DNA from 2 places in the Streptomyces sp. NPDC055632 genome. Region 1 is predicted to be linked to the other one. Evidence: riboswitches for the same ligand, from Rfam matches in the RefSeq annotation. Region 1 holds a riboswitch; the other holds the start of a gene.
What was found. Region 1 has a riboswitch for glycine ahead of gcvP (aminomethyl-transferring glycine dehydrogenase). Riboswitches for the same ligand answer to the same signal wherever they lie in the genome.
Positions count from the first base shown of each region.

Region 1 (5,019 bases):
GACGCCGGTCTCCGGGCCCGCGGTGGGCTGGAGCGGGTGGTTCGGCAGGTACGGGGCGAGGTGGGCGCGGACGCCGACCGGGCCGACGCCGGGGCCGCCGCCGCCGTGCGGGATGCAGAAGGTCTTGTGCAGGTTCAGGTGCGAGACGTCGCCGCCGAAGTGGCCGGGCTTGGCCAGGCCGACCAGGGCGTTGAGGTTGGCGCCGTCGACGTACACCTGGCCGCCGGCCTCGTGGACCTCGGCGCAGATGTCCGCGACGTGCTCCTCGAAGACGCCGTGCGTGGACGGGTAGGTGATCATCAGGACGGACAGCTCGTCGCGGTACTGGGCGATCTTGGCCCGCAGGTCCTCGACGTCGACCTCGCCGTCGTCGGCGGTCTTCACCACGACGACCTTCATGCCGGCCATCACGGCGGAGGCGGCGTTGGTGCCGTGCGCGGAGGACGGGATGAGGCAGACGGTGCGCTGCTCGTCGCCGTTGGCCCGGTGGTAGGCGCGGACGGCGAGGAGGCCGGCCAGCTCACCCTGCGAACCGGCGTTGGGCTGGATCGACACCTTGTCGTAGCCGGTGACCTCGGCGAGGCGCTCCTCCAGCTCGGTGATGAGCGTGACGTAGCCCTGGGCCTGCTCGACCGGGGCGAAGGGGTGGATCTGGCCGAACTCGGGCCAGGTCACCGGCTCCATCTCGGTGGTCGCGTTCAGCTTCATCGTGCAGGAGCCGAGCGGGATCATGCCGCGGTCGAGCGCGTAGTCGCGGTCCGCGAGGCGGCGCAGGTAGCGCAGCATCGAGGTCTCGGAGCGGTGCGCGTGGAAGACCGGGTGGGTCAGGTACGCGTCGGAGCGCAGCAGACCGGCGGGCAGCGCGTCCTCGGTGGCGGCGTCCAGGGCCTCGACGTCGGCGGTGACGCCGAAGGCGGCCCAGACGGCGGCGAGCTGCTCGCGCGTGGTGGTCTCGTCGCAGGAGACCGACACGTGGTCGGCGTCGGCGCGGTGGAGGTTGACGCCGGCCTCGCGGGCGGCGGCGACGACCTCGTCGGCCTTGCCGGGCACGCGGGCGGTGAGGGTGTCGAAGAAGACGTCCCCGGTCAGCTCGACGCCCCCGGCGCGCAGACCGGCGGCGAGGATCGCGGCGTACCGGTGGGTGCGGAGCGCGATGCCCTTGAGGCCCTCGGGGCCGTGGTAGACGGCGTACATGCCGGCCATGACGGCGAGCAGCACCTGCGCGGTACAGATGTTGCTGGTGGCCTTCTCGCGGCGGATGTGCTGCTCGCGGGTCTGGAGGGCCAGGCGGTAGGCGCGGTTGCCGTCGGCGTCGACGGAGACGCCCACGAGGCGGCCGGGCAGGGAGCGGGCGTGCTTGTCCTGGACGGCCATGTAACCGGCGTGCGGGCCGCCGAAGCCCATCGGGACGCCGAAGCGCTGGGTGGTGCCGACGGCGATGTCGGCGCCGAGCTCGCCGGGCGAGGTGAGCAGGGTGAGGGCGAGCAGGTCGGCGGCGACGGTGACGATCGCGCCGAGCTCGTGGGCCGCGTCGATCAGCGGCTTGATGTCACGGACCGCACCGGAGGCTCCGGGGTACTGGATCAGCACGCCGAAGACGCCGCGCTCGGCGATCTCGGCCGGGATGCCCTCGCTCAGGTCGGCGACGACGACCTCGACGCCGGTCGGCTCGGCGCGGGTCTCGATGACGGCGATCGTCTGCGGCAGGGCGTCGGCGTCGATCAGGAAGACGCCCTTCTTCACCTTGCCGACGCGGCGGGACAGCGCCATGGCCTCGGCGGCGGCGGTGCCCTCGTCGAGCAGGGAGGCGCCGGAGGTGGGCAGGCCGGTCAGGTCGGCGACCATCGTCTGGAAGTTCAGCAGGGCCTCCAGACGGCCCTGGGAGATCTCCGGCTGGTACGGCGTGTAGGCCGTGTACCAGGCGGGGTTCTCCATCACGTTCCGGAGGATCACCGGCGGGGTGAAGGTGCCGTAGTAGCCAAGGCCGATCATCGGCGCGAGGACCTGGTTGCGGTCGGCGAGCGCGCGCAGCTCGGCGAGCACCTCGGCCTCGGTGCGCGCGGCCGGCAGGCCCAGCGCCTCGGCGTTCTTGATCACGTCCGGCACCGCGGCGGCCGTGAGCTCGTCGAGCGAGCCGTAACCGACCTGGGCGAGCATCTTGGCCCGGGCCTCGGCGTCGGGCCCGATGTGCCGCTGCTCGAACGGGATGCCCTGCTCGAGCTCGGAGAGCGGAATGCGGTTGGCGGTCATGTACGGAGGCCTCCTGGTCGTCACGACCTGCGAGGGGCACCACGGCGCGGGTACCCGGACGGCCTCCCCCTCTGTCATCTCAACCTGAGAGTTTCACCGGCACGCCTCGCGGCACGCCGGCTTTCACCGTCGGTGAGAGCGCATGCCGTCGGACATCCGCTCTGCTTTCCAGAGTGACCTCGTCCGCGCGGTACAGGGGCCTGAGAGATTCCGGGGAGGATTTGCTCCTTCGGCGCCCACCGGAAGGTTTCTCCGGGGGACTCTCCCGCACGGGGTCGACAGCCACGCCCAGCCTACCAGCGCGGTTGAGACTCCCTTCGCTCAAGTGGCCGACATCCCGGATGTGCACTTTGGTAGGGGGTAGAGGAGTTGCGACCAGTTGGAGGGACCGTGCAGACCGACATCGATCCGCGCAGCCTGATCGGCCGCAAGGCGTACGACCGGAACGGACACAAGATCGGAACCGTCGACGAGGTGTACCTGGACGACGCGACGGGCGTCCCGGAGTGGGCCGCGGTCCGCACCGGCCTGTTCAGCCGGGACGCCTTCGTCCCCCTGGAGCCGAGCGACCTGCTCGACGACGGCCTCCACGTCCCGTTCGAACGCGCCCTCATCAAGGACGCCCCGGACTTCGGCGTGGGCCGCCACCTCTCCCCGGAGCAGGAACTCCAGCTCTACCGCCACTACAGCCTCGCGCTCCCCCCGCCCCCGGCGGACGCCCCGGACAAGGACTTCGGCCGCCTGGCGGGCCAGGAGGGCGCCTGACCGAAAGCCGGCCCACGACCGTACGAAAGCCCCACCCGGCGCCACGGTCCGCAGCCCCCGACGGTGCGGAACCACCCACGGGAAGACCCGCACCCCGGCCCACCCACCGTCACGGGTGGTGCGGGTGGGAACCCGGCCCGGCCGCAGGGCCGGGCGCACCCCCACGGACCGCGGCAGGCGGCACTGCGGCACCCTCCACGGGCAAACCCGCACTCGGCCCCCGCTCCCGCACCAGCGGCAACGCCTCTCCCGTCGTCAGCTCCGGGTCGTCCACGGCGAACGTCCGCACCCGCCCCGGCGCCGATCCCGGCTCCTCGAACCGCACCGTGACCCGGCCGAGCCCGCTCCCCTGCACCCACCCGGCCCCGTGGACCGCGTGCCGCACGTCGTGCCCGGGCGCCCAGTGCCGCTCGGCGGCCGCGACGGGTCCGGCCGGCTCGGCAGCCTCGGCCGCCGGCACCGCAGGGGCGGCACCCTCCTCGCCCCGCTCCCCCGCCGGCTCCGCCTGGGCGAACAGGTCCTCCTGCGTGTAGTCCGCGAGCCCGCTCACCCCCACCCCGAGCAGCCGCACGCCCCCGGTGGTGTCCACGGAGTCGAGCAGCCGTCCCGCCGCCTCCCGCACGACCCCGAGCGCGTCCGTCGGCCCCCGCAGCGTCTCGGAGCGGGTCAGCGTCGAGAAGTCGAACCTCCGCACCTTCAGGACGATCGTCCGCCCCGAGTGCCCCGACGCCCGCAGCCGCTCCACGCACCGCTCCGCGAGCCGCTCGACCTCGCCCCGGATCCGCACCCGGTCGTGCAGGTCCACGGCGAAGGTGTCCTCGACGGAGACGGACTTGGCGTCCCGCTCGGCCACCACGGGCCGGTCGTCGTGCCCCTGGGCCATCCGGTACAGCGAGGCCCCGTGCGCCCGCCCGAGGAGCCGTACGAGCTCGTCCTCGCCCGCTTCCGCGAGGTCGGACACGGTCGTCATACCGGCCCGCCTCAGGTGCTCCCCGGTCGCCGGTCCGACCCCGGGCAGGATCCGCACGGACTCCGGTCCGAGGAGCTCCCGCTCGGTGCCCGGCTCTATGAGGGCGAGTCCGTCCGGCTTCGCCCGCTCGGAGGCGATCTTCGCGAGCATCTTCGATCCCGCGAGCCCCACGGAGCCGGTGAGCCCGGTCGTCGCGAGGATGTCGGCCCGCAGCCGCTCCCCCGCCGCCCGCGCGCCCGCCGTGTCGTGGGCGACGCCCCCCGCCTCCAGGTCCACGAAGGCCTCGTCGAGGCTGAGGGGCTCCACGAGCGGGGACAGCAGCCCGAGCAGCCGCATGACCTGCTCGCTGATCGACCGGTAGAAGGCGAAGCGCGGCACGAGATAGGCCGCGTTCGGCGCGAGCCGCCGCGCCTGGCCCATCGGCATCGCCGAGTGGACCCCGAAGCGGCGCGCCTCGTACGACGCGGTGGCGACCACGCCCCGGGGCCCGAGCCCACCCACGACCACGGGTTTTCCGCGCAGGCTGGGCTTCGCCGCCTGCTCGGCGGCGGCGAAGAACGCATCCATGTCGAGATGCAGGATCGTCGGCGCGGTTCTCACGCCCCCGATGCTCCCTCATCCCACTGACAACGCCCCGCGACGGCCCCGGGCCGGCTCAGACCGCCCGGTCCCGGCGCCGCCGGGCCAGCTCGTCACCGGGGTTGTGCCCCACCAGCGTCTCGCCGGTGTCCACCCGCTCCCCGTGGAGCTGCGAGAGCGCCGCCTCCACGTCCCGCCAGACCACTCCGACGGCGATGCCGAAGACGCCCTGACCGCCCTGGAGCAGGTCGACGACCTCGTCCGGCGAGGAACACTCGTAGACCGTGGCCCCGTCGCTCATGAGCGTCATCCGCTCCAGGTCCCGGAAGCCCCGGGCCCGCAGGTGCTGCACCGCGGCCCGGATGTTCTGCAGGGCCACCCCGGTGTCGAGAAAACGCTTGACGATCTTCAGGACGACGACGTCACGGAAGCTGTAGAGCCGCTGCGTCCCCGAC
Region 1 covers NZ_JBSHHY010000027.1:8,781-13,799, reverse strand. The annotation lists gene gcvP (aminomethyl-transferring glycine dehydrogenase) at 1-2,250, opposite strand, end outside; glycine riboswitch at 2,429-2,528, opposite strand; gene ACWGSR_RS27860 (PRC-barrel domain-containing protein) at 2,641-3,015, shown strand; gene ACWGSR_RS27855 (DNA polymerase IV) at 3,125-4,585, opposite strand; gene ACWGSR_RS27850 (MerR family transcriptional regulator) at 4,641-5,019, opposite strand, start outside.

Region 2 (5,019 bases), on a different contig from region 1:
GAGGGCGTGCAGCAGCCGCTCGTACGCGTCGTAGCGTCCGGGTGCCACCTGGCGCAGCATGTGCTCGATCTGACCGGTCGCAGCGGTGCCTGACGCACTCACCCTGGGTCCCGCCCCTCTTCCGTCCACCACGTCTGTGCGGCCACCGGGTCAGGTGCGGCCGTCGAGTCAGTTCAGCTTAGGGCCTGCCCGGCGGGTCAGGGCCGGACAGACCGCGGCGTCCGGCAGGCCCCGAACGGGGTGCCGCTCACACGGCGGCGCGCTGGTAGAAGGGGCGGACCCGGTCCACCATCCAGTCGCCCACCGGGTCCTGCGCCATGTCGAGCAGGATCAGGTTGACCGGCCAGGCGACCTCGACGCGGCCGAGGGCCCGGCCGAGGGCGTCCAGGGGCGCGGTGCGGTCGGCGCCCTCCCAGCGGGAGAGCTGGACGCCGATGAAGAGGGCCGGTTCGGTGCCCTCGACGCTGGCGAGGGCCCGGCGGGCGCTGGTGACGACGCCGGTGGCCTCGAACTCGGCGGAGGCGGCGGCGAGGAAGTCGACGGGGTCGTCCTGCCAGTCGGGCTCGAAGAGCCGGACGCGGCCGCCGGACGCGGGACCGTCGAGCGGGGTCCGGCCGACGCGGCAGAGCTCGGCGACGGCGGGCGGGGGCAGCGGGACGCCGACGGTGCCGCCGGGGTTCACGGCGATGCCGAGCTGCGGGGGCAGGCCGCGGGCGAAGTCGCGGGCGGGGGCGACGGCGAAGGACATGTGGTCGCCGGCGCAGGCGCGGAACTGCTGCTCGGAGCTGAAGACGGGCACGTAGGCCGCGCCGTCGATCTCCATGGTGGCGAGGTCCAGGTCGGTGCTGTCGGGGCCGCCGCCGTTGGGCAGGGGGATCCAGACCGGGCTGCGGCCCAGCACCTCGACGAGGCGGCCGCCCGCCTCGGGATTGCCGAGCGAGGCGGCGAGGACCTCTTCGAGCTCGTTGCCCGGCCACGTCACGTCCACGGTCCCACTCCCCTTCTCCGCACGGCCTGCCGTACCCGGCCGCCCGGCAGCACCCTAACGCCGCCCCGGCGCCGCCGTGGCCGGAAGAGAAGGGTACGAGCGCCCCGGACGCGCCGTGAGGGGGGGTCAGGCCGTCTCCCCGAAGGTGATCGTCCGGAGGGTGTCGGCGGCCTCCCGGTCGAGCAGGGTCGCCGAGGCGCAGCCGTGCGGGAGCCGGCCGGTCTCGGCGGCCCGCAGCAGCCGGCCGACCGCGCGCCGGTGCCGGGCGAAGGCGTACGCGGAGACGCCCCGGCCCCGGGCGTGCTGCCCGGCCCTCGCGGTGTCCGGGGTGACGTCGAGGAGGACCAGGTGCAGGTCGCTCCCCCGGCGGCGGGCCTCGCGGGCGAGCCAGCCGCGCACCCAGGACTGGGTGCCGCAGTCGTGCACGACCACGCTCGCGCCGGAGCGCAGGGCGCGGCGCAGCCCGGCGTAGTGCGCGATCCGGACCAGGGGGCGGTAGAGGGCGTACGGCAGGAGGCGGGGCATCCGGGCCTCCCAGCGCTCCCGGGCGTCCTGGGAGTCGATGCCCCGGCCCCCGGCGGTCCGCTTCATCAGGGTGGACTTGCCGCTGCCGGGCAGCCCGGAGACGACCACGAGGTCCCCGGCCGCGAACACCAGGGCGCGGGGGCCCCGGCCGCCGCGCTCGCGCAGGTCCCGCAGGGTCCGGCCCCGTCTCCGGGTCCGGGCGCGGGCCCGTGGGGACGGTATGCCGGTACTCGTCGCATACGTACCGGTGTGCTGGAACGTCATCGCTGTCTCCCCCTGACGGGCCTCAGGAGACCCTTCCCAAGAAGTGTAAAGAAACGGTAATGGGGCACAAGCGATTTGCCGCGCCGACACCGCGTGCAATGATGTGCGCGCCAGGCGCCCACGGTCGCCTGTACAACCGCATACCGGCCGTTCGAATCCGCGCGGGAGAGTTCCGGACCACGGAGTGGGTGACCACCCGGTGCGTCCGGGCGCCGAAGGAGCAAGACCCTCCCTTGAATCTCTCAGGCCCCGTACCGCGTGGATGAGGCAGATCTGAAAAGCGGGACACCCAGTGTCCCCACCCAAGGTGCAAGCCGGGCTCTCGGTGACGAGGTGCCCCCGGTGAACCTCTCAGGTTCCATGACAGATGGGGAGGACGTCCTCGCCCGTCATGCCTTCGTCACCGATCACGCCCTTGGGACCCGGGAGCCACCCCATGACCTCTGCCCCCCGCCTGACCGCCCTCGATGCCCTGCATCGTTCGCTGGGCGCGACCATGACCGACTTCGCCGGCTGGGACATGCCGCTGCGGTACGGCAGCGAGCGCGACGAGCACAACGCGGTCCGCACCCGGGCCGGCCTCTTCGACCTCTCCCACATGGGCGAGATCACCGTCACCGGGCCGCAGGCCGTCGAGCTGCTCGACTTCGCCCTGGTCGGCAACATCTCCACGGTGGGCACGGGCCGCGCCCGGTACACGATGATCTGTCGCGAGGACGGCGGCATCCTGGACGACCTGATCGTCTACCGCCTGGGCGAGACCGAGTACATGGTCGTCGCCAACGCCTCCAACGCCCAGACCGTCCTGGACGCCCTCACCGAGCGCGCCGCCGGCTTCGACGCCGAGGTCCGCGACGACCGCGACGCGTACGCCCTGATCGCGGTCCAGGGCCCGGAGTCCCCCGGCATCCTGAAGTCGGTCACCGACGCCGACCTGGACGGCCTGAAGTACTACGCCGGCCTGCCGGGCACGGTCGCGGGCGTGCCCGCGCTGATCGCCCGCACCGGCTACACCGGCGAGGACGGCTTCGAGCTCTTCCTGAAGCCGGAGCACGCCGAGGGCGTGTGGAGGGCGCTGACCGGGGCGGGCGAGGGCGTCGGCCTGATCCCCTGCGGCCTGTCCTGCCGCGACACGCTCCGCCTGGAGGCGGGCATGCCGCTGTACGGCCACGAGCTGACCACCTCCCTGACCCCCTTCGACGCCGGTCTCGGCCGGGTCGTGAAGTTCGAGAAGACGACCAATGGGGGCCGCTTCGTCGGCCGCGAGGCCCTGGAGAAGGCCGCCGAGCGCGCCGAGACCGCCCCGCCGCGCAGGCTGGTCGGCCTGATCGCCGAGGGCCGCCGGGTCCCGCGCGCCGGGTTCTCCGTCGTCAAGGACGGCGAGGTCGTCGGCGAGGTCACCTCCGGGGCCCCGTCCCCGACCCTCGGAAAGCCGATCGCGATGGCGTACGTGGACGCGGCGCACGCGGAGCCCGGCGCCCAGGGTGTAGGTGTGGACATCCGGGGCACCCACGAGCCGTACGAGGTCGTGGCGCTGCCGTTCTACAAGCGCCGGAAGTGACGCGTCCGTCCCACTCCGCGTCTCACCCCGCAAGACCGACGTTCATCAGCACTCCCCCGATCCAGGAGAATCAGGTCATGAGCAACCCCCAGCAGCTGCGGTACACCAAGGAGCACGAGTGGCTGTCGGACGCCGAGGACGGCGTCGCGACCGTCGGCATCACGGAGTTCGCGGCCAACGCGCTCGGTGACGTCGTCTACGCCCAGCTCCCCGAGGTCGGCGACACCGTCACCGCGGGCGAGACCTGCGGCGAGCTGGAGTCGACGAAGTCCGTGAGCGACCTGTACTCCCCCGTCTCGGGTGAGGTCGTCGCCGCCAACCAGGACGTGGTGGACGACCCGTCGCTGGTGAACACGGCTCCGTTCGAGGGTGGCTGGCTGTTCAAGGTGCGCGTCGCGGGTGAGCCGGACGACCTGCTCACCGCCGACGAGTACGCCGCGTTCTCCGCCGGGAACTGAGACCGGGCCCGAGACCCCTTAGGGATCGATTCATGTCGCTTCTGAACACTCCCCTCCACGAGCTGGACCCCGACGTCGCCGCCGCCGTCGACGCCGAGCTCCGCCGTCAGCAGTCCACCCTCGAGATGATCGCCTCGGAGAACTTCGCTCCGGTCGCGGTCATGGAGGCGCAGGGCTCCGTCCTCACCAACAAGTACGCCGAGGGCTACCCGGGCCGCCGCTACTACGGCGGCTGCGAGCACGTCGACGTGGCCGAGCAGATCGCCATCGACCGGATCAAGGACCTGTTCGGCGCCGAGTACGCCAACGTCCAGCCGCACTCCGGCGCCTCCGCGAACCAGGCCGCCCTCTTCGCGATCGCCCAGCCGGGCGACACGATCCTGGGCCTGGACCTGGCGCACGGCGGCCACCTCACCCACGGCATGCGCCTGAACTTCTCCGGCAAGCAGTTCGACGTGGTCGCGTACCACGTGGACGAGGCCGGTCTGGTCGACATGGCCGAGGTCGAGAGCCTCGCCAAGGAGCACCGCCCGAAGGTGATCATCGCGGGCTGGTCGGCCTACCCGCGCCAGCTGGACTTCGCGGAGTTCCGCCGGATCGCGGACGAGGTCGGCGCCTACCTGTGGGTCGACATGGCCCACTTCGCGGGCCTGGTCGCCGCCGGTCTGCACCCGAACCCGGTCGAGCACGCGGACGTGGTGACCTCCACCACGCACAAGACGCTCGGCGGCCCGCGCGGCGGCATCATCCTGGCGAAGAAGGAGTTCGCGAAGAAGCTGAACTCCTCCGTCTTCCCGGGCTTCCAGGGCGGCCCCCTGGAGCACGTGATCGCGGCCAAGGCCGTCTCCTTCAAGGTCGCGGCCTCGGAGGAGTTCAAGGAGCGCCAGCAGCGCACCCTGGACGGCGCCCGGATCATCGCCGAGCGCCTGGTCCAGGACGACGTGAAGGCCCACGGCGTCTCGGTCCTGTCCGGCGGCACGGACGTGCACCTGCTCCTGGTCGACCTGCGCGACTCGGAGCTGGACGGCCAGCAGGCCGAGGACCGCCTCCACGAGGTCGGCATCACGGTCAACCGGAACGCGGTCCCGAACGACCCGCGCCCCCCGATGGTCACCTCCGGCCTGCGCATCGGCACGCCGGCGCTCGCGACCCGCGGTTTCGGGGCCGAGGACTTCCGCGAGGTCGCGGACGTCATCGCCGAGACCCTGAAGCCGGGCTTCGAC
Region 2 covers NZ_JBSHHY010000034.1:2,688-7,706, forward strand. The annotation lists gene ACWGSR_RS30770 (enhanced serine sensitivity protein SseB C-terminal domain-containing protein) at 1-102, opposite strand, end outside; gene ACWGSR_RS30775 (enhanced serine sensitivity protein SseB) at 248-988, opposite strand; gene ACWGSR_RS30780 (AAA family ATPase) at 1,115-1,777, opposite strand; glycine riboswitch at 1,930-2,044, shown strand; gene gcvT (glycine cleavage system aminomethyltransferase GcvT) at 2,214-3,338, shown strand; gene gcvH (glycine cleavage system protein GcvH) at 3,416-3,796, shown strand; gene ACWGSR_RS30795 (serine hydroxymethyltransferase) at 3,829-5,019, shown strand, end outside.
Region 2: another riboswitch for glycine. It lies ahead of gcvT (glycine cleavage system aminomethyltransferase GcvT); the one in region 1 lies ahead of gcvP (aminomethyl-transferring glycine dehydrogenase).